Regions from separate parts of the Mesorhizobium sp. WSM2561 genome, predicted to be linked through region 1. Evidence: riboswitches for the same ligand, from Rfam matches in the RefSeq annotation. Region 1 holds a riboswitch; the other holds the start of a gene.

The links. A riboswitch is a leader RNA that binds a small molecule or an ion and turns the genes downstream of it on or off. The one in region 1 is predicted to bind thiamine pyrophosphate.
Region 2: it holds a riboswitch for thiamine pyrophosphate, as region 1 does, so the genes downstream of both, thiB (thiamine ABC transporter substrate binding subunit) here and thiC (phosphomethylpyrimidine synthase ThiC) in region 1, are expected to answer to the same signal.

What each region holds. Positions count from the first base shown of each region.
Region 1 is NZ_AZUX01000022.1:10,738-22,301, forward strand. It holds gene M727_RS0119370 (ABC transporter ATP-binding protein) at 1-1,067, shown strand, start outside; TPP riboswitch at 1,169-1,285, shown strand; gene thiC (phosphomethylpyrimidine synthase ThiC) at 1,387-3,216, shown strand; gene thiO (glycine oxidase ThiO) at 3,213-4,214, shown strand; gene thiS (sulfur carrier protein ThiS) at 4,183-4,380, shown strand; gene M727_RS0119390 (thiazole synthase) at 4,385-5,158, shown strand; gene M727_RS0119395 (thiamine phosphate synthase) at 5,155-5,760, shown strand; gene M727_RS0119400 (hydroxymethylpyrimidine/phosphomethylpyrimidine kinase) at 5,751-6,515, shown strand; gene M727_RS0119405 (oligopeptide/dipeptide ABC transporter ATP-binding protein) at 6,635-7,606, opposite strand; gene M727_RS0119410 (ABC transporter ATP-binding protein) at 7,606-8,613, opposite strand; gene M727_RS0119415 (dihydrodipicolinate synthase family protein) at 8,616-9,533, opposite strand; gene M727_RS0119420 (ABC transporter permease) at 9,553-10,455, opposite strand; gene M727_RS0119425 (ABC transporter permease) at 10,455-11,414, opposite strand; gene M727_RS0119430 (ABC transporter substrate-binding protein) at 11,497-11,564, opposite strand, start outside.
Region 2 is NZ_AZUX01000013.1:135,463-147,026, forward strand. It holds gene M727_RS0112200 (ABC-F family ATP-binding cassette domain-containing protein) at 1-1,190, opposite strand, end outside; gene M727_RS0112205 (thiamine diphosphokinase) at 1,192-1,836, opposite strand; TPP riboswitch at 1,939-2,052, shown strand; gene thiB (thiamine ABC transporter substrate binding subunit) at 2,096-3,109, shown strand; gene thiP (thiamine/thiamine pyrophosphate ABC transporter permease) at 3,203-4,822, shown strand; gene thiQ (thiamine ABC transporter ATP-binding protein) at 4,819-5,589, shown strand; gene M727_RS0112235 (M48 family metalloprotease) at 5,881-7,308, shown strand; gene M727_RS0112240 (RNA polymerase factor sigma-32) at 7,540-8,403, opposite strand; gene M727_RS0112245 (amino acid ABC transporter substrate-binding protein) at 8,750-9,523, shown strand; gene M727_RS0112250 (amino acid ABC transporter permease) at 9,685-10,365, shown strand; gene M727_RS0112255 (amino acid ABC transporter ATP-binding protein) at 10,362-11,135, shown strand; gene M727_RS0112260 (CarD family transcriptional regulator) at 11,240-11,564, opposite strand, start outside.

The sequences.
Region 1 (11,564 bases):
TGCAAGCGCAGATCCTCGATCTGCTGCGCGATCTCCAGCGCGAAACCGGCATGGCGTTGATCATGATCACCCATGACCTCGAAGTCGCCGCGTCCATGGCGGACCGGATTATCGTCATGAACGGCGGCAAGGTCGTCGAGAGGGGCATCGCCAGGGAGGTCTTCAGCAATCCGCAGCACGCCTATACGCGCCGCCTCATCGCCGCCCTGCCCCATGGCAACGCAGCGGAGGCGCCGAACAGGCGTTCGACGACGATCGCCAATGAAACGCTGCTCAAGGTGGAACATCTCACCAAGCACTATGAGCTTGCTTCCGGAGCTTTTAGCAGCAAGCGGACGTTCAAGGCGGTGGACGACATAAGCTTCGAGGTCAGGAGAGGCGAAACGCTCGGCATCGTCGGCGAGTCCGGGTCCGGCAAATCGAGCGTCGCGCGCATGCTGTTGGGGCTGAACGCGCCAAGCACCGGCAAGGCTGTCTTTGCCGGTGAGAACATCTTCGACATGAACGGGAAGCGCCTCATGGCGTTTCGGCGCAAGGTCCAGATGGTCTTCCAGGACCCATACGGATCGATGAATCCGCGCATGCGCGTTTATTCGATCATTTCCGAACCCTGGGTGATCCACCGCGATATCCTGCCGAAGGACAGGTGGAAGGCTCGAGTGGCAGAGCTCCTGGAATTGGTTGGGCTTTTGCCGGAGCACGCCGAGCGCTACCCCCACCAGTTTTCCGGCGGACAGCGACAGCGCATCGCCATTGCGCGCGCGCTTGCCAGCGAGCCGGAACTGATCGTCTGCGACGAGGCGGTTTCGGCGCTCGACGTCTCTATCCAGGCGCAGGTGATCGACCTTCTGGCCGACCTTAGGACGAGGCTCGGCCTCTCCTATATTTTCATCACCCACGACTTGCCGATCGTGCGCCATTTTGCCGACCGGATCATGGTCATGAAAGACGGACGGATTGTCGAGGAAGGCCAAACCGCGGCGCTGTTCGGGGCGCCTCGCCACGACTATACGCAAAGCCTGCTGCAGGCTGTGCCGCAGCCCAAATGGCTTACGCAGGCTCAATAGTTCCTGGATATCGGCCTCGATTGTCCGCGCGCGCCCAGCTAGCGTTGCCGATTGATGGACCGAATGCGCTTGACAAAATGGCGAGCGCCCGCTCAATTTGACCCATTCACCAGGGGGGTCCCGGCAAGGGGCTGAGATACTGCTGGCTTTCGCGGCGCAGTGACCCGTTGAACCTGATCCAGTTCATACTGGCGTAGGGACGGTGCAAGCGCTTTGCGGGAGTCCATGCCCGAAAACCTGTAACCAGGCAGACCAAAGCGTCTTTTCATCCTTCCGGCACAGAACTGGGTCTCCAATGCATGAGCAAAGGAGCCTCAAAATGAATGCCATCACCCCCGCCGTGTCGACGGGACCGCTGCCCGCCTCGAGGAAAATCCACAAACCCGGCCTGATTCACCCGCAGATCAGGGTGCCGATGCGGGAAATCGCCGTCCATCCGACGGCAGGCGAACCGCCCGTCACCGTTTACGATCCGTCCGGCCCCTATACAGACCCGACTGTCGAAACCAGCATCGAAAAGGGCCTCGCCAGGTTTCGTCATGAATGGGTGACGGCGCGCGGCGACGTCGAATTCCACGATGGCCGCAGTGTCAGGCCGGAGGACAACGGCTTTGCGTCAGGTGAGCGCCTGACGCCGGAATTTCCCGTGCGCCACCGGCCGCTAAAGGCAAAAACGGGCAAAGCGGTGACGCAGCTTGCCTATGCGCGGGCCGGGATCATCACCCCTGAAATGGAGTTCGTCGCCATTCGCGAGAATCTCGGCCGCGAGAGCTTACGCAGCGGGATACAGCGCGACGGCGAGTCTTTCGGCGCGGCGATCCCGGACTTCGTCACGCCGGAATTCGTGCGCAACGAGATAGCGCGCGGACGGGCTATCATTCCCGCCAACATCAACCACCCGGAGAGCGAGCCGATGATCATCGGCCGCAATTTCCTGGTCAAGATCAATGCCAATATCGGCAATTCAGCCGTCACCTCGTCGATGGCCGAAGAGGTCGAAAAAATGGTCTGGGCGATCCGCTGGGGAGCCGACACCGTCATGGACCTGTCGACCGGTCGCAACATCCACAACATCCGCGAATGGATCGTCCGCAATTCGCCTGTGCCGATCGGAACCGTGCCGCTCTACCAGGCGCTTGAGAAGGTCGAAGGGATCGCCGAGCACCTGACCTGGGAAATCTACCGCGATACGCTGATCGAACAGGCCGAACAGGGCGTCGACTATTTCACCATCCATGCCGGTGTGCGGCTGCACTACATCCCGCTGACGGTCGACCGGGTCACCGGCATCGTGTCGCGCGGCGGCTCCATCATGGCCAAGTGGTGCCTGCATCATCACCGCGAAAGCTTCCTCTACGAGCATTTCGAGGAAATCTGCGACATCTGCCGCGCCTACGACGTGTCGTTCTCGCTCGGCGACGGCCTTCGTCCCGGCTCGGTCGCCGACGCCAACGACGCGGCGCAGTTCGCCGAACTGGAAACGCTCGGCGAGTTGACAAAGATCGCCTGGGCCAAGGATTGCCAGGTCATGATCGAGGGGCCGGGCCATGTTCCGATGCACAAGATCAAGGAGAACATGGACAGGCAGCTCGAAGTCTGCGGCGAGGCGCCCTTCTACACGCTTGGGCCGCTGACCACCGACATCGCACCCGGCTACGACCACATTACCTCAGGCATCGGCGCGGCGATGATCGGCTGGTACGGCACGGCGATGCTCTGCTATGTCACGCCCAAGGAGCATCTCGGTCTCCCCGACCGCAACGACGTCAAGACGGGCGTCATCACCTACAAGATAGCCGCGCACGCCGCCGACCTCGCCAAGGGTCATCCGACGGCGAAGCTCCGCGACGATGCGCTGTCGAGGGCGCGGTTCGAGTTTCGTTGGGAAGACCAGTTCAACCTGTCGCTCGACCCCGAAACCGCGCGCTCCTTCCACGACGAGACCTTGCCGAAGGAGGCGCACAAGCTGGCGCATTTCTGCTCGATGTGCGGGCCGAAATTCTGCTCGATGCGCATCTCCCACGACATTCGGGCCGAGGCACAGAAAGAGGGCATGGCGGCGATGGCCGCGAAGTACCGCGAGGGCGGCAATCTTTACATGCCGGTGGACGGCGAACCGCCCATGCCGAAGATGCCGGAGCCGTCATGAGGCTGCTGGTCAAAGGGGCCGGCGTCGCCGGCCTCACCGCCGCCTTCGAACTCGCCGCCCGCGGTGCTGCGGTAACCATTGCCGAGACCCGGCATGGCCTTGGCGGCAACGCATCATGGATGGCCGGCGGCATGCTGGCGCCCTGGTGCGAGCGCGAAAGCGCCGAGCAGCCGGTGCTGGATCTCGGACGCGATGCCGCCGACTGGTGGGATGCGGCCCTGCCGGGTCATGTCAGGCGGGCCGGAACGCTCGTTTTGGCAATGCCGCGGGATGCGGGCGAACTCGACCGGTTTGCAAGCCGCACGTCGGGTCATCGGCGGGTCGACGAAGACGAAATCGCGCTCCTGGAACCCGATCTCGCCGGCCGCTTCCGTCGCGGGCTGTTCTTCCCGGGCGAAGCCCATCTCGACCCACGCCGTGCAATGGCCGCGCTGCATGAAAAACTCGCCGGAAGCGACGTCGAGTTCCGCTTCGGAGTGGACGCCCGGCACATGACGGGATTCGACCGCGAGATCGACTGCATGGGAATGGCGTCCAGCGATGAAAGGCTTCGCGGCGTTCGCGGCGAGATGCTGATCCTGCGTACACCGGACATCTCGCTGTCGCGCCCGGTCAGGCTGCTGCACCCGCGTTTGCCGCTCTATCTGGCGCCGCGCGCCGACCACCATTTCATGGCTGGTGCAACGGTGGTCGAGAGCCTGTCCACGGAGCCGGTCACGGTACGGGCGATGATGGAACTCCTGAACGCCGCCTATTCGGTTCATCCCGCCTTCGGCGAGGCCGCGATCGTTGAGACGGGCGTCGGCATTCGTCCGGCGTTTTCCGACAACCTGCCGCGCGTCGAAGCGCATGGCAGGACCGTCGCGATCAACGGGCTCTACCGCCATGGTTTCCTTCTGGCCCCCGCCATGGCGCGCCGGGCGGCCGACCTTGTTTTCGATTCTGACAAACCGGTGGAAGTTGCTGATGAAACTGACGGTCAACGGCGAAGCGCATGAGATCACCGCCGCCACCCTGGCGGAGCTTCTCGCAGCGCTTGACTACGAAGGCACCTGGCTTGCAACGGCCGTGAACAGCGACCTTGTGCACGCGACTGAGCGGGCGCTGTTCCAGCTGAAGGACGGCGACCGGATCGAAATTCTCTCACCCATGCAAGGAGGTTAGTGACGTGATCGAGCTTTACGGAACCAAGCTTTCGTCGCGCCTGCTTCTCGGCACCGCACAGTACCCCTCGCCCGCCATACTTGCCGATGCGGTCAAGGCATCCTGCGCGTCCGCGGTGACCGTCTCATTGCGCCGCGAAGTGGCCGGCGGCAAGGGTGGCGAGAAATTCTGGTCGCTTATCCAATCGCTGCGGCTGCATGTCCTGCCCAACACCGCCGGTTGTCACTCCGTCAAGGAAGCCGTCACGACCGCAAAGATGGCGCGCGAGGTCTTCGGCACGAACTGGATCAAGCTCGAGGTGATCGGCAATCATGACACGCTGCAGCCTGACGTCTTCGGCTTGGTCGAGGCCGCGCGAATCCTGTGCGACGACGGTTTTGCTGTATTTCCTTACACGACGGACGATCTCGTCGTCGCCGAGCGATTGCTGGAAGCCGGATGCAGGGTGCTCATGCCCTGGTGCGCGCCGATCGGTTCTGCGCTTGGACCGGTAAATATCACCGCGCTCCGCTCGATGCGCGGCCATTTCCCGGATGTCCCGCTGATCGTGGATGCGGGCCTCGGCCGCCCATCTCACGCGGCTCTCGTGATGGAACTCGGCTTCGACGCGGTGCTCCTCAACACGGCAGTGGCCAAAGCCGCCGATCCGATCGGCATGGCGCGCGCGTTCGGCAAGGCGGTCGATGCCGGCCGTGAGGCCTATCGTTCCGGCCTGCTCGAGCCGCGCGACCTGGCCGTCCCATCGACGCCGACAATTGGCCGGGCAGTCTTTCAATGAAACTCGATCCTTTTTATCTGATCGTCGATAGCGCCGCCTGGATTGAAAGGCTGGCGCCGCTCGGCGTCAGGCTGATGCAGCTTCGCGTCAAGAACCTCGCCGAGGCTGCGTTGCGCGCCGAGATCCGCAAGGCGAAGGCCTTGTGCGCCCGATACAAATGCCAGCTCATCATCAATGACTTCTGGCGGCTGGCGATCGAGGAGGACTGCGATTTCATTCATCTCGGACAGGAAGATCTGCAAGCGGCGGACCTTACGCGGATAAGGGCTGCAGGTCTCCGTCTCGGCCTCAGCACGCACGAGCATCTCGAACTCGAAACAGCCCTTGCCGCCAGACCGGACTATATCGCGCTCGGCCCAGTCTATCCGACCATCCTGAAACAGATGAAATGGGCGCCGCAGGGGCTCGAACGGCTTGGCGAATGGAAGCGCCGGATCGCGCCGACACCTCTGGTCGCGATTGGCGGCCTCAACCCCGACCGGCTCGAGGGCGTCTTCGGTTGCGGTGCGGACAGCGCCGCGGTAGTGACCGACATTACATTGAATGCCGATCCGGAAGCGCGAACGCGCGAGTGGCTCGAAAAGACGGGCCGATGGCGTTGAGGCGCGAACCGCATGTGCTTGTCGTCGGCGGATCGGACTCCAGCGGCGGCGCCGGCATAGCCCGCGACATTGAGACGATCTCCGCCCTCGACTTGCGCACCTGCCTTGCCGTTACCACCGTGACGGTGCAGACGCATGAAGCCGTCACGGAAATCCACAAATTGCAACCCGGGCTGGTGGCCGATCAGATGCGTGCCGCGCTGCAAGCCAACGCGGTAGGGGCGATCAAAATCGGCATGCTCGCAACGGAGCAAATCATCGTCGCCGTCGCGGATGTGCTGCGCCAAAACCCACAGATACCGGCAGTCATCGACCCGGTGCTGGTCTCTTCTTCGGGTTGGCCGCTTCTGGACGCAGGCGCTATCGGTGTCCTGAAGCATGAACTCATCCCGCTTTGCCGTCTCGTCACACCCAACCTCATCGAACTGGCTGTCCTTGCCGGCTCAGACCTGGCCATCGACGAGGACGGCGCATTGCAACAAGGTCAGAAATTGCTCACCGCTGGATTGCAGGCCCTGCTGATCAAGGGCGGCCACGCCGCGGGGTGTCGATCGACGGACATCCTGCTGCGCGCCGATCAAGAGCCCATCCGCTTCGATGCGCCGCGTCTTGGCGGATCGATGCGCGGAACGGGTTGCGCGCTGGCCAGCGCCATCGCCGCGCATCTGGCAAACGGAAGCCTGCTTGAAGACGGCGTGCGCAAAAGCAAGCTGTTGGTTTTCGAGAAGCTTCGGAAATCGATCTCTCGGGATTGAGGCAGTTGAGCTTGGCGGCGGAGGCTTTTCTGGGCAGCAAGCTGGCGGCCGGTTCTTCGCCTCCCTTCGGAGAGTCTCTCAGACAGCACGTGAAGTAAATCGCCTTGTCGGGTCTTGTCTCAAGCGATGTCGTCGCGAATGCAGGCCTTCAAATGGCCATCGGACGTGGTTGCCCGCAATGGCGGGACGATTCCGGCGCAAGCGTCGAGGGCAACCGGGCAACGGGTTCGGAAAACACACCCAGTCGGCGGATTTGCCGGGCTTGGAATGTCGCCCTTCAGCACCTGCCGGCCTTGCCTGGCCAGCGGGTCGAGCGACGGAATGGCCGAGAGCAGCGCGCGCGTATAGGGATGCTGCGGCCGGGCATAGAGCGCGGCAGCAGGCGCGACTTCCATGATGCGGCCGAGGTAGAGAACGATCACCGTGTCGCAGATATATTCGACGACGGCCAAGTCATGCGAAATGAACAGCATGGTCAGGCCGAGCCGGACCTGTAGGTCGCGCAAAAGATTGATGATCTGCGCCTGGATGGAGACATCGAGAGCAGAGACCGGCTCGTCGGCGACGATGAATTCAGGTTCGAGCGTAAGCGCCCGGGCGATGCCGATGCGCTGGCGCTGCCCGCCCGAAAATTCGTGGGCGTAGCGATCATAGGCATCGACCGGCAGCTCGACCGCAGCAAGCGCCTTCTCAGCCTTCGCCCGCCGCTCGCGCCTGCTGCCGATGCCCTGAATATCGAGGCCTTCGGTCAGGATCTGACCGATGGTCATGCGCGGCGACAGGCTGGCGAACGGATCCTGGAAAATATATTGCATCTTGCGGCGCTGGCGAGCCAGCGGCCCGGCGCTCAGCTTGGTGATATCGACGCCGTCAAACCTTATTTCGCCGGACGTCGGCTCGATGAGACGCAGTACCGAGCGGCCGATCGTGGTCTTGCCGGACCCGGATTCGCCGACGAGGCCGACCACTTGGCCGCGCGCGATGTCGAAGGAAATATCGTCCAGCGCCCTGACGACGGGGCCGCGCGAGAACGCCGTCGGCGCAAAATGCTTGGCCAAGTTCCTGACCGAAAGGAAGGGAACGTCCACTATCAGAGATCCTCCCAGCGCAAACAACGGCTTTGCTGGGTCGACGTCGCCGCGAACAATGGCGGTACAGCAGTGCGGCAGGCATCGACAGCCAGGGCGCAACGCGGCGCGAAAGAGCAGCCCTTGGGCAGCAAGGCCAGAGATGGAACATTGCCGGCGATGGTCGGCAGCGGCGTTCCTGCTGCCTTCAGCGTAGTAGCCTGGCCAAGCCGCGGCACCGAACGCATCAGCCCGGCGGTGTAGGGATGACGCGGACGGTTGAACACCTCGCTCACCGGACCCGATTCCACGATGCGCCCGGCATACATCACCGCGACCCGGTCGGCGATCTCGGCAACGACGCCTAGATTGTGCGTGACGAACAGAATGCCCATGCCGCGTTGCGCCTGCAGCGCGGCCAGCAGGTCGAGAATCTGGGCCTGGATGGTGACGTCGAGCGCGGTGGTCGGCTCGTCGGCGATCAACAAGGTCGGATCGCACGACAAGGCCATGGCGATGGTGGCGCGCTGGCGCATCCCTCCCGACAGTTCATGCGGGTATTGCCGCGCCCGCCGATCTGGGTCGGGAATTCCGACCTGAGCCAGCAGCCGCACGGCATCAGTGGCCGCATCACGATGCGACCTGCCGAGATGGATGCGGATCGGCTCGGCGATCTGTTCGCCGATGCTGTAGACCGGATTGAGGCTGGTCATCGGCTCCTGGAACACCATGCCGATGTCGTTGCCGCGCACCTTGCGCAGCGACTCGGGATCGAGCCCGGTCAGTTCGGTCACCGTGCCGTCCCTGCGCCGCAGCGCGATCGAGCCCTCTGCGATGCGTCCGATCTTCTTCGGCAGCAGGCCGATGATCGACAGGCTGGTGACCGACTTGCCCGATCCCGACTCGCCGACCAGCGCAACCGTCTCGCCCGAACCTATCACCAGGTCGACGTCCTGCACGGCGGCGATGTCGCGTCCGGCGATACGGAACACCGCCCGCAGACCGGAAATCGAGAGGATCGGAGCGTCCACGGTCAGCGCAGCAAGCCGACGTCGCGAAGGATGATATCGACCTTTGCGGCTTCCTCGTCGTTCAGGCTGCGTTGCGGCCGCGCCATGGTGTTGGAGGCGATGATGCCGAGGCTCCTCATCGCGGTCTTGAAGGCGCCGACCCCGGCCGAGCCGGCGCTCGTCCTGCCGAGCGAGATCCAGACGATCTCGAACAGCTTCAACAGCCGCTCCTGCTCCAGGCGGGCCTCGGCGTGCTGACCCGCCTGCATCAGGTTCCACAGCCTGACGTAGCCGTGCGGGTCGACATTGGCGAGGCCCGGCACGACCCCATGCGCGCCCATCGCAAGCACGCTGTCGACCAGGATCTCGGACCCGGTCATGCCGAAAAAATTCGGATCGTCAGCCATGTCCTTGAGCACATAACGCAGATTGCCGTCATCGCCGCTGGAATCCTTGATGCCGGCGATAGCGCCCTCGCTGGCAAGGCCGACGGTGGTCTGGCGCTCCAGCTTGACATGGACGCAGACCGGGATGTCGTAGGCGACGATCGGGATGTCGACCGCGTCCTTGATGTAGCGGAAGTGATCGCCGATCTCGGGCTGGCTGGTGCGGGCATAGAACGGCGCGGTGACCACGACTGCGTCAGCGCCGGCCGATCTGGCTGTCAGGGCGTGGTTGATGACGCGATCGGTTGTCGGGTCGATGACCCCGGCGAAGATCGGAACGCGGCCATTGTTGACCTTGACCGCGTGCTCGAGGATGGCCCGGCGGCCGGCCTCGTCATGGAAGACCACCTCGCTGGTCGAGCCGAGCACGAACAGGCCGTGAACGCCGCCGTCGAGCAGGTTTTCGATGGTCCGCGTGAACGACGCAAAATCGACACTGAGATCGGAATGGAGTGGGGTGACGACGGGTGGCACGACACCGGTAAACAGGGGCATTTTTTCAAAAACCTTCAGGTCAGTTGAGATCGGAACGAGGGTCGAATGCATCGCGCAGGCCATCGCCGATGAAGTTGATGGCCAGCACGGTGAGCACGAGTACGGCGCCGGGAAACATCCATTGCCAGGGGTATTGCTCGAGCACCACGGTGGAGCGGGCGAGATTGAGCATGTTGCCCCAACTGGCTTCGGGCGGTGCGATGCCGAGGCCGAGGAAGGAAAGGCCGGCTTCGAGCAGAATGGCATTGGCGATCTGCAGCGTGGCGTAGACGACAAGAATGTCGATGCAGTTCGGCAGGCCGTGGCGGAACAGGAGATGCGGCAGCCCCGCCCCCATGCCACGGGCGGCGACGACGAAGTCGCGCTCGCGCAGTTCGAGCAGCCGCGCGCGCACCATGCGCGACAGCACCGGCCATGAGAGCAGCGAGATCACCAGTATGGTCGGCGCGATGCCGGTGCCGGCGATCGAAGCGAGCACGAGCAGGAAGATCACCGGCGGCAGCGTCATTGCGAGGTCGACGAAGCGCATCACCGTGCCGTCGACAAGGCGCCCGCCGAAGCTGGCCACGGCGCCGACCAGGAAACCGATGACGATCGAGATGGCGACCGAGCAGACGGCAACCAGCAGCGAGATCCGTCCGCCTTGCAGCAGCCGGGCCATGACGTCGCGGCCGACGCCGTCGCTGCCGAGCCAATGAATGGCGGACGGTCCCTTGTTGATCGCCCTGAGATCGATGGCGTTGGGGCTGAACGGCCACCATAGGGAATAGGTCGAGACCGCCAGCAGGATGGGGATGACGATAAGCAGACCGGCGCGCGCCGCTCGATTTTCAAAGAAGCGGTCGAGCGCGCGGCGGAGCGGTCCCTTGGTTTGCGGCCCGGCTGTCGGGACGACTGTCGGATCTGGCGCGGTGATCGTCATCACGACACCTGGATGCGCGGATCGACGACGGCATAGACGATATCGGTCAGGAGATTGACCAGAATGACGCAGATGCCGATTACCAGAGTGGCGCCCATGATCACCGGGTAGTCCCTTGTGCCGACGGCGTTGACCAGCAGCAGGCCCATGCCCGGCCAGTTGAACACGCTTTCGAGGAAGATGGCGCCGCCGATCGCGATGCCGACCGTCGACCCGATCAGGGTGATGACCGGTAAAAGCGCATTGCGGGTTGCATGCTTGATGATCACCCAGAATTCGCGCACGCCCTTGGCACGTGCGGTCCGTACATAGTCCTGGTTGAGCACTTCCAGCAGCGACGCGCGCATGTAGCGCATGATCAGCGCGGCGTGTCCGATGGACAGCAGGCAGGCGGGCAGGACCAGGTGCGCGAGCACGTCCGCTACGGAAAAAGGCGCGCCGGCGGTCTGCATGCCGCCTGATGGCGCCCAGCGCAGCAGCACCGAGAAAAAGTATAGTCCCAGAAGTGCCGTCAGAAACGCCGGGCTGGAGATGCCGACGAAGGAAACCACCGACAGCGCGATGTCGGGCAGCGTGTTACGGCGGACGGCGCTGAAGATGCCGGCGGAAATGCCGAGCACGATGGCGATGGCCAGGCCGGTGCCCATCAACAGCGCGGTCGGGCCGATGCGCTCCATGACCAGCGGCAGCACGCCAACGCCGCTGCGCTGGATCGAATAGCCGAAGTCGCCGCCGAGCGCAGCGCGAAGCCAGGCGAGGTATTGCACGGGAAGCGGCTGGTCGAGCCCAAGCCGGTCGCGCAGGACTTCGAGGTCGGAAGCCGACATCGGGCTGGACGGGTTGATATAGGCGTCGATCGGATCGCCGGGCGCCAGCCGCAGCAGGATGAAAATGAGGACGCTCAGGGCGACCAGCATCAACAGTCCTGTAGCGCTGCGGCGGGCAATGAAACTCAGCATTGGCTGTCCGTGGCGATGGTGAGCGGAGCCGGCATCGTGCCGGCCCGTTTCGTTGGCGGGCCGGAATGGCCAGTCAGCCGTTTCACTGGATGTCCCAGCGTTCCGGGTGAGCCGCATAAGGACCGCCGCCCGGCGCCGGCGTCCAGACAA
Region 2 (11,564 bases), on a different contig from region 1:
TGTTCCGGCTTGAACAGGAAGTCCTTCATGTAGGAGACGACGTGGCGCTGCTCGCCGTTGATGACAAGGTTCTCGCCGCGGCCGTCGGTGAGATACTGCGCCAGCGTCTCTTGCGGGTCGACCGCCTCGCGTTTCTGGTCGAGCGTGGCGATCTCCAGATTGGTGCCGAGTCGCACCGTGCCTGAGTCCGGCTTCAATTCGCCGGTCAGCATCTTCAGCAGCGTCGTCTTGCCGGCGCCGTTCGGGCCGACCAGGCCAACGCGGTCACCGCGCTGGATGCGGGTTGAGAAACCCCTGACCACAGTGAGGTCGCCAAAGCTCTTCTCGATGTTCCTGGCTTCGATCACCAGCTTGCCGGATTCGGCGGCGTCGCTGGCCACCATGGTCGCCGCACCCTCGGCGCCGCGATGGCCGCGAAAGCGCTGGCGCATGGTCTGCAATTCGCCGAGCCGGCGCATGTTGCGCTTGCGCCTTGCCGTCACGCCATAGCGCAACCAGTGCTCCTCGCGCACGATCTGGCGGCCAAGCTTGTGCTGCTCGCGCTCTTCCTCTTCCAGAACGGTGTCGCGCCATTCCTCGAAATGGCCAAAGCCCTTGTCCAGCCTGCGGGTCTGGCCGCGATCGAGCCAGACGGTGGCGCGCGACACGCGCTCGAGGAAGCGGCGGTCGTGCGAGATGACGATCAGCGCCGAAGAGGTGCGGGCAAGCTCCTCCTCCAGCCATTCGATGACCGACAGGTCGAGATGGTTGGTCGGCTCATCGAGGAGGAGAATGTCGGGCTCCGGCGCCATGACGCGGGCCAGGGCAGCACGGCGGGCTTCGCCGCCGGAGAGATCGTTCGGCCGTTCCTCGCCGGACAGGCCGAGATGCTCCATCAGATAGGTGGCGCGGTAGGGATCGTCGGCGGGTCCGAGCCCCGCCTCGACATAGGCGCGGACGCTGGCGAAACCATCCATGTCGGGCATTTGCGGCAGGTAGCGCACTGTTGCCGAAGGCTGGCGGAACACCTCGCCATCCTGCGGCTCGATCAATCCCGCAGCGATCTTCAGCAACGTCGACTTGCCCGAGCCGTTGCGGCCGACCAGAGCGATCTTGTCGCCCGCCGACGCCGTCAGTTCCGTCCCGTCGAGCAGCGGCGTGCCACCGAAGGTCAGTTTTATCCCGTCGAGATTGAGAAGCGGCGGCGCCATGTCAGCTTTCAGGTAGAGGAAATGGATGGGCGAGCAACAGCGCGCGGCCGCTGCCCAGCGCGACTTCGAGCCGGCCCTTGACCTCGTTGGAAATGGTCAACGACGAGCCGAACGCCACCTCGACATGGTTCAGCGGCCATTTGGCGCCGGTCACGGTCAGACCGGCAAGGTCGGAGAAGCCGAGAATCGAAAACAGCGTGCCGTCGGCGTAGTCGAAGCCGGCCTTTCCGGGAAGCAAGGGCACGCCTTCCTGTGCGCCACTGGTCAAAAGCACCTTTGTCCCTGCCTCGGCCAGCCGGACGCCGAGCGCCAGATGCAGGAAGGCGTGGTCGGTGCGCTTGCCGCCGAACGCGCCGGCGAGCACGAGGCTGGTCGCGCCGCGTTCGAGCGCGGCGGCGATAGCCAGTTCGCCGTCGGTCTTGTCCTTTTCTTCCGGAAACACTTGGCGCGGCACGGCGGCGAGCTCGTTCGGCAAATCCGCCGGCACCGAATCGAAGTCGCCGACCCAGAGTTCCGGGGTCAGGCGCAGAGTCCGGGCATGGCTGATGCCGGCGTCGGCGGCGATGACACGCGTGCCTTCGACCTGGCGGTCGAGCAGCGGCGTGCGGATAAGGTCGCCGCCAAGCAGGATGGTGAATTTGCTCATATGCGTGGCCCTTACCAGCCCTGCTTGCGAAACGGAAGGCCGCGGTCTGGATGCCCGGCAAACTTCCGCTTGCGCCGCAGATGGGCCGGGCCTATGTGTCGAAGCGCTCTAACGGGGTGCTGGACGCGATCTTCGCGGACCGGCTGAGAGGCAACCTGCCAACCCGCTGAACCTGATCCGGTTTGTACCGGCGGAGGGATTAGACGTTTCGGACAACCCGACGCCTCAATTCCCTTCAACGCCAACGAAGGAGGCGCCGATGCGCACGTTTTTATACACACTTGTTTCGGCAGTGCTGCTCGCGGCGACCGTTCTCGCCGGCACCGGGCCGGCATCCGCGCAGGAAAAACTCACCGTCTATACCTATGAGAGCTTCACCGCCGAATGGGGTCCAGGCCCGGCGGTCAAGAAGGCGTTCGAGGCCGAATGCGGCTGTATTCTCGAATTCGTCGCGGTCGCCGACGGCGTCGCCCTGCTCAACCGCGTCAGGCTGGAAGGGGCCGCGACCAAAGCCGACATCGTGCTCGGCCTCGACACCAATCTGACGGCGGAAGCCAAGGCCACCGGCCTGTTTTCGCCGCATGGTGCCGTCATCGACGTCAAGGTGCCGGGCGGCTGGAGCGACGATATTTTCGTGCCGTTCGACTATGGTTATTTCGCCGTCGTCTACGACACCGAAAAGCTGAAGACGCCGCCGAAGAGCCTGAAGGAATTGGTCGAGGGCAATGCCGATGAAAAGATCGTCATTCAGGATCCGCGCACCTCGACGCCCGGTCTCGGCCTGCTGTTGTGGGTGAAGTCGGTTTATGGCGACAAGGCGCCCGAAGCCTGGGCCAAGCTTAAGGCAAAGGTGCTCACCGTGACGCCGGGCTGGAGCGAGGCCTACGGCCTGTTCACCAAGGGCGAGGCGCCGATGGTGCTGTCCTATACCACGTCGCCGGCCTATCACATGGTCGCCGAAAACACCCAACGCTATCAGGCAGCGTCCTTCGACGAGGGCGCGTATCTGCAGATCGAGGTTGCCGGCATCACCAAATCAGGTGCGAAGAACCCGTTGGCGAAACAGTTCCTGACTTTCATGACCGGGCCGAAATTCCAGGATGTCATTCCCGAGACCAACTGGATGTTCCCTGCCGGCAAGACCGAGAAGCCGCTCAATCCGGCTTTCGACAAGCTCGTCAAGCCGACCAAGACGTTGCTGTTAAGCCCCGAAGAGGTCGCCGCCAACCGCAAGGCCTGGGTCGACGAATGGCTGTCGGTGATGAGCAAGTAGCTTGTGATTGAGAGATGATCACTCTACGGCGCCCGGGAACTCGGCCTCAGCCATATTTTCTGCTTCGACGATCGTTGAACTAGGCAGGGCGGCATGCGTACCGGATATCCTGCCGACCCCCGCGTCACCGCCGGCACAATTGCGCTTGCCGCTGTTGCGCTGCTGATCGGCGGCGCGTTCGCCGGGCTCATCGTCGAAGGCGCACGCGATCCGTCTGGCGCCGCGTCGGCCTTCGATTCCTACCTCTTCCGCGTCGCCCGATTCACGCTGTGGCAGGCATTGCTGTCGACGCTGCTCTCCGTCGTGCCGGCGCTGTTCGTGGCGCGGGCGCTGTCGCGGCATCCGCGCTTCTTCGGTCGCGGCCTGATCCTGCAGCTCTTCGCTGTGCCGCTCGCGCTGCCGGCCATCGTCGCAGCACTCGGGATTCTGGCACTCTATGGCCGTGCCGGCTATTTCGCCGGCGTGCTCAGCGCGATCGGCGGTCAGGGCTGGCCGGGCATATACGGCCTGTCCGGCATACTCGTCGCCCATGTCTTCTTCAATCTGCCGCTGGCCGCGCGGCTGTTCCTCGAAGCGCTTGCGACAGTGCCGGCCGACCAGTGGCGGCTGGCGAGCCAGCTCGGCATCGGCGCCAGGCCCGCCTTCCGGCTGATCGAATGGCCGACGCTGCGCGCGGCGCTGCCGGGCGTCGCCGGGCTTGTCTTCATGCTCTGCATCACATCCTTTACTATCGTGCTCACGCTGGGCGGCGGGCCGCGTGCGACGACGCTGGAGGTCGCCATCTACCAGGCGCTGCGTTTCGATTTCGATCCTGCCCGCGCGGTGACGCTGACACTGCTGCAGATCGCGCTGACCTTCGTCGTCGTGCTGGCATTGATGCGGCTCGGCTTCAACACCGTCGGCGACGCCAACCTGCCGGTGGCTTCGCGCCGCTATCTTTCGGCCGGCGCCGCTGAGACCGTGCTGAACGCAGCATTGATCATTCTCGCTTTGCTGTTTGTCGCCGGGCCGATGGCGGCCACGGTCACGTCAGGCCTTGGCGCCGATCTCGGCCGGCTGGCCGGCGAGAGCGCGGTGCGGCAAGCGGCGCTGACCAGCGCCGTGCTCGCCTTGCTGGCGGCGCTGCTTTCAGTGGCGCTGTCGCTGTCGCTGGTCATGGCACGACGGGCGCTGGCCTTGAGGCGTCGCGTCGGCGCCAGGACGCTGCTCGAATACGCCACCGATACCGGCGCCGGCTTCGTCCTCGTCGTGCCGCCCGTCGTCATCGGCGCCGGCTGGTTCCTGCTGCTGCGTTCCGTCAGCGACGTCTTTGCCATTGCCCCTGTCATGGTCGTCGCCGTCAATGCGGTGATGGCGATGCCGTTTGCCATCCGCGCCATTCGCCCCGGCTATGATGCGGCGAGTGAACGTCACGAACGGCTCTGTCTGCTGCTTGGCATTTCGGGCTGGAGCCGTTTCCGGCTGGTCGACTGGCCGTCGCTGCGGCGGCCGCTCGCCACCGGCTTCGCGTTCGCGATGGCTTTGTCGCTCGGCGATCTCGGCGTCATTGCCCTGTTTGGCAGCGACTCCCTGCAGACGCTGCCTTATCTCTTGCTGGCCCGCATGGGCAGCTACCGCACGATGGACGCGGCCGGCCTGGCATTGCTGCTCGGCCTGGTCTGTCTCGCGCTTGTCCTGGCCGCGGACTGGCTGGGACGGGGAGAAAGATCATGATGCTCAACAGCGAAAACGGTACGGCTGTGCGGCTGGAAAAGGCCTCGTTCAGCTATGGCGAAGCGCCGTTTTTATTCGATGTCGAGTTCGCCGCCTCGAAGATCACCGCCATCATGGGGCCGAGCGGCTCGGGAAAATCGACGCTGCTCAACCTGGTGGCCGGCTTCGAGACGCCGCAATCGGGCCGCGTGCTGATCGGTGGCGGCGACGTCGGCGGCAAACCACCTTCGGCGCGGCCAGTGTCGATGGTGTTCCAGGAAAACAATCTCTTCGCCCATCTTTCGGTCGAACGAAATGTCGGCCTTGGCCGCTCGCCGTCGCTCAAGCTGACCGAGGCCGACCACGCTGCAATCGCCGGGGCGTTCAAGCGCGTCGGCCTTGCCGGCAAGCAGCAGCGCCTGCCGCGCGAACTCTCCGGCGGCGAGCGGCAGCGCGTCGCGCTCGCCCGCGTCCTGGTGCGCGACCGGCCGGTGCTCTTGCTCGACGAACCGTTCGCCTCGCTCGGACCGGCCTTGCGCGACGACATGCTCAATCTGGTAGCCGACCTCCAAGCGGAGCGGCGCATGACGGTGCTGTTCGTCACCCATCAGCCGGAGGACGCCCACCGTATCGGCCAGGACATGGTGTTCCTGGACAATGGCACGGTTGCCGCAACCGGGACTGTCGCCGATTTTTTTACCAAGGCTGGACCGGAAGCCTTCCGGCGCTATATCGGTGCAGGTCCGTTTGGCGCAGGATCACGAGATGTTGCCCGGAAGCGGACATAATTTACGGCCAAACCGGCTTCAGGCGATGTGGCGTTTGCTTGCCATGGTCAAAGTAGTGTGGCTAGGTCCTCCGATACTGGTCCGGCATAGGTTGTGATTTGCCACTACGGTGCCATCCGCGCTCGTGGGCTCGAAGGACGCTGTGGCAGTTGATTTTGCGCATGATCTGAAAATCGATGCCCGATTTTCGGGCCATGTGCTGAGAGCCGAAAGGAAGCTGTTCTGCCGACCGGCACAGACAAAGTGAGAAGGAAACCGCTGGCGCGCTTCCTGGCGCTGGCCGGCTTTGCCATGGCGTTGGCAAGCTGCCAGATGTTCACGCCTCCGGACGTTCAGGAATCCGGCTTCCAGCCTTCCAGCAAACCGGTCACCGTCGACAATGTTGCCGCCAACAGCAAGGTCGCCGAAATGGCCAAGGCGCAGCATCCGCGCATCCTCGCGACCTATGGCGGCGAATATTCCGATCCCAAGCTCGAGCGCATGGTCGCCAAAGTCGTCGGCAGCCTGACGGTGGTTTCGGCCAACCCGAGCCAGACCTACCGCATCACGATCCTCAATTCGCCCAACGTCAACGCTTTCGCATTGCCTGGCGGCTATCTCTACATCACGCGCGGCCTGTTGGCGCTGGCCAACGATTCGGCCGAGCTCGCCGCGGTCATCGCGCATGAGATGGGCCATGTCACTGCAAACCACGGCTTGCAGCGCCAGCAGCTCGAGGCCGAGGAAGGCTTTGCGACAAAAGTCGTCTCGGATGTGCTCGGCGACAGCCCGACCGCCAAGGCGGCACTGATCCGCGGCAAGCTGCGGCTTGCCCAGTTCTCGCGCAATCAGGAGCTGGAGGCCGACGGCATCGGCATCAAGTCGATCGGCGAGGCGGGCTTCGATCCGTTTGCCGCCGGCCGCTTCCTGCAGTCCATGTCGGCCTACACCGATTTCCGCTCGATCAGCGGCGCCACCGATGCCAGCCTCGACTTCCTGGCAACGCACCCGAACACGCCGCAACGCATCGATCTGGCGCAGCGCCATGCCCGCCAGTTCGGCGCGCCCGGCGTCGGCACGCGCGACCGCGACGCCTTCCTCGCCGGCATAGACGGGCTGCTCTACGGCGATACGCCGGAGGAAGGCTATGTGCGTGGCGAAACCTTCCTGCATCCGGGGCTCGGCGTGTCGTTCTCGGTGCCCGACGGCTTCATCATCGACAACTCGGCCGCGGCGGTGACGGCAACCGGGCCGGGCGACATAGCGATCCGCTTCGACGGCGTCTCGATCGACAGGAACCGATCGCTGACCGACTACCTCCGCAGCGGCTGGGTGGCCGGTCTCGACGAAAGCAGCGTGCGCCAGGAAACAATCAACGGCAACGAGGCGGCGACGGCGCATGCCAGCGCCGAGGGCTGGCAGTTCGGCATCGCGGTGATCCGCGCCGGCGGCCAGGTCTACCGGCTGCTGACGGCAGCCCCCTCCGCCAGCACCTCGCTGGACGCGGTGGCGCGCTCGGTCAGCGGCTCGTTCCGGATCTTGAGCGCGGCCGAAAAAGCAGAGCTGAAGCCGCTGCATATCCGCGTCGTCACGGTCCGTCCCGGACAGACCATGGGTTCGCTCGCGGCGCAGATGGTCGGCGTCGACCGCAAGCTCGACCTGTTCAGGGTGCTCAATGCAATGTCGCCCGGCGCAGCCGTTTCGGCCGGCGACAAGGTCAAGATCATCACCGACAGATAGGGTGTGTCGATATTCAGGTGATGCCGGCCCGCAAACGGCAATTTCCTGCGCTTCCGACCTTCGCCGGCCGGAGCACTCATGAGCGGTCGCGGCAGTTAAGGCTCCGGCCGGCGTAGGCCGGTGCTCACGTACTTTATGTACGCTCCGCTCCGGTTCTCGGAAACCACCTGGTTTGGTCGCTTCGCGCCCGTCTTCGACTCCGACTCGTCCTGACTTGAATCTCAACACACCCTAGGCGGCGGTCGCCAGAAACTCGGGGTTTTGCTTCACCAGCGCTATCTTGAGCTTTTCCATGGCGCGTGCCTCGATCTGGCGGACGCGTTCCTTGGAGATGCCAAGCGCCTCGCCGAGGGCTTCGAGCGTCGCGCCCTCGTCGCTCAGCCGGCGTTCCTCGATGATCCTGAGCTCGCGGGCATTGAGCGCGCCGAGCGCGGTTTTCAGCCAGATAGAGCGGCGTTCGACATCGATCGTGTCGCCCACGACTTCGTCCGGCAAAGGATCGTCCGAAACCAGGAAATCCATTCGCTCGGTGGCGCCCGCATCGTCGGCGAGCGGCTGGTTGAGCGAACTGTCCGGGGCCGAAAGGCGCGAGTCCATCATCGCCACATCCGCCTCGGAGACGCCGAGCGCCACCGACACCTCGCGGTAGAGCGAGGTGTTCGAGATCGGCTCGGCACCGTTCGCCAAGCGGGCGCGCAGGCGCCGCAAATTGAAGAACAGCGCCTTTTGCGCCGAACTGGTGCCGCCGCGCACGATCGACCAGTTGCGCAGGATATAGTCCTGCATCGAGGCACGGATCCACCATGTCGCATAGGTCGAAAACCGCACCTCGCGCTCCGGTTCGAAACGGGCCGCTGCCTCCAGCAGGCCGACATGGCCTTCCTGCACCAGGTCGCCCAGGGGCAGGCCATAGTGGCGGAACTTCGAGGCCATGGAAATAACCAGCCGCATATGCGCCATGGCGATTTGGTGCAGTGCCTGCTGGTCGTTGTTTTCCTTCCAGCGCAGCGCGAGAACATGCTCCTCGTCGCGCTCGAGATAGGGGGCTTTCATCGCCGCGCGGACCATGGTTCGCCCTGCCGTATCTTCCATCATGCCACGCTCCCTGTTCCGGGCGTTGCGGTGCGATCGCTCGCCCCTGAGCTGGCATCGTGGTTGAATTGGCGACGCCGCGCCCTACAACAGCCAACAAACGTGCCACCCGCGCGAATGGTTCCGCCGCTGATGTCGCGTGGATTGCACTGTTCGAAAGCTCGATGCGGCGGTCGCTCCTCGGCCGGTTGGCGTGAGTCGATGTGGTTTTGAGAATTGGATTTCGAAAGTGTCTCATTTTTGAAATCTGGTTCCTTATTTCGCCAGGCTGCATCTGTCAGGTTTCCGGCGCTCACAAATGCGCCGGACGCCGGCCCCGGACGCCGGCCAATGACGGGATCACAGAAAAATGAAATGGCTCAAATCGCTTATCGTCGCCGCAACACTGCAGGTACTGGCAGGCACATCAGGCCATGCCGGCGCCAATCTCGATCAGATCAAGCAGGCCGGTGTCTTCAAGGTCGGCACGGAAGGTACCTATGCCCCCTTCACCTATCATGATGCCTCGGGCGCACTGGTCGGCTTCGACGTCGAGATTGCCAAGGCGATCGCCGAGCGACTCGGCGTCAAGGCCGAATTCCTCGAAGGCAAATGGGATGGGCTGATCGCCGGCCTCGACGCCGAGCGCTATGACGCTGTTATCAACCAGGTCGGCATCACCGAGGAGCGCAAGGCCAAGTATGATTTCTCCGATCCCTATATTGCTTCCAAGGCGGTGCTGATCGTGCGCGGCGACAATACCGACATCAAGAGCTTTGCCGACCTGAAGGGCAAGAAGGCGGCGCAGTCGCTGACCTCGAATTTCGGCAAGCTCGCCGAAGCGAACGGCGCCGAACTCGTCGGTACCGATGGTTTCGACCAATCGATCCAGCTGCTTCTTACCGGCCGCGCCGATGCCACCATCAACGACAGCCTGTCCTTCCTCGATTTCAAGAAGCACAAGCCCGACGCCAACGTGAAGATCGCCGCGCAGGAAGAAAATGCCGACTATTCCGGCGTCCTCGTGCGCAAGGGCGATCCGGAACTGGTCGCCGCCATCAATCGGGCGCTGGCCGATATCAAGTCCGACGGCACCTACCAGAAGATCGCCGACACTTACTTCGGCCAGGACGTTTCGAAGTAAGCGCATTTCACGGAGCGGGCCGGTTGCCGGCCCGCATGGCAAAGTATCGCGGCGAGCCGTCTTTGACGGCCGCCGCTTTTGGCGTGATATGACGACACTATGGTCGCGCCTCGATGCTGCCGGGCCGATTTTTGGGCGGCAATCTCGCAAGGAGAGTTTTCGTGCCGCACTGGCTGCAATTGATGCTGGATTCGTTGCCCACGCTGCTATGGGCCGCGCTGATCTTCACCGTGCCGCTAACGCTGCTGTCGTTCGCATTCGGTCTCTTCGTAGGACTGGTCGCAGCGCTCGTCCGGCTGTTCGGCCCGAAGCCGCTGGTCGCCGTGGTCCGCTTCTATGTCTGGATCTTCCGTGGCACGCCGCTTCTGGTGCAGCTCTTCCTGATCTTCTACGGCCTGCCCTCGGTCGGCATCCTGCTCGACGCCTTTTCAGCCGCGTTGATCGGCTTCACACTCAATATCGGCGCCTATACGTCGGAGATCATCCGCGCCGTCATAGGCTCGGTGCCGAAGGGGCAGTGGGAGGCGGCCTATTCGATCGGCATGACCTGGGGCCAGGCGATGCGACGCACTATCCTTCCACAAGCGGGCCGCGTCGCGGTGCCGCCGCTGTCCAACACCTTCATCTCGCTGGTCAAGGATACATCGCTGGCCGCCGCCATCACGGTGCCGGAGATGTTCCAGGCGGCGCAGCGCATCGTTGCCACCACCTACGAGCCGCTGATCCTCTATGTCGAGGCGGCGGCTCTCTACCTGGCGCTGAGCTCGGTGCTGTCGGCGTTGCAGACGCGCCTGGAAAAGCGGCTCAACCGCTATGGCGGCTTCCTCGAGGCGCGCCCATGATCGGCCTCACCGACATCGAGAAGCGCTTTGGTGACAATCTCGTGCTGAAGGGCGTGACCGTCACCATCGAGGAAGGCAGCGTCACCGCCCTTGTCGGCCCCTCGGGCGGTGGGAAAAGCACGCTTCTGCGCTGCATCAACCTGCTCGAGATCCCGACCTCGGGCACGGTGCGCATCGGCGACGACGTGCTCGAATTCCATCCCGGCCGCAAGGTTCCCGGCAGGGCCATCCAGCGCCTGCGGCTTCAGACCGGCATGGTGTTCCAGAATTTCCAGCTGTTTCCGCACCGCACGGCGATCGAAAACGTCATGGAGGGGCTGGTGACGGTGTTGAAATGGCCGGCCGGGCGAGCGCGCGAGCGGGCGCTCGCCCTGCTCGAAAAGGTTGGAATGGCGCACAAGGCCGACGCCTGGCCGGCGACGTTGTCAGGCGGCCAGCAGCAACGCGTGGCGATCGCCCGGGCGCTGGCGCCATCGCCGAAAGTGCTGCTGTGCGACGAGCCGACTTCGGCGCTCGATCCGGAACTGGCGCAGGAGGTGGTCGACGTGCTCGGCCAGCTCGCCAGCGAGGGCACCACCATGGTGATGGCGACGCATGATTTGCGCCTCGCCTCCAAAATCGCGCAGGAGGTGGTGTTCCTCGACGCCGGCAGCGTCGTCGAGAAAGGCCCCGCCGCGGTTTTGTTCAGCAATCCGGAGCGCCAGCGAACCAAGCGGTTCATCGCGACGCTGAAGCAGGAGGCGGAGAAGGAAGGCGGCGGCGAGGGTTAATGCATGTCGCCCAAAACGGCGTAGCGGTTTTGGGGTGACCATCACAAACAACAAAAAAACCCGGCGCGAGGCCGGGTTTTTCCAAATTCGAAGGCGAGAAGCGCTCAGGCTGCTTCTTCCTGCTCGGCTTCTTCGTTGTCGGCCTTGGCGCCGCGCTTCGGACCCTTGTTGAGGTTCACCTCGATGAGGCGCACCGCTTCGGTTTCCGACATGCGGTTGACGGCCGCGATCTCGCGCGCCATGCGGTCGAGTGCCGCCTCATAAAGCTGGCGTTCGGAATAGGACTGCTCCGGCTGATTGTCGGCGCGGTAGAGGTCGCGCACAACTTCCGAGATCGAGATCAGGTCGCCGGAATTGATCTTCGCATCATATTCCTGGGCGCGGCGCGACCACATGGTGCGCTTGACGCGGGCGCGGCCCTGCACGACC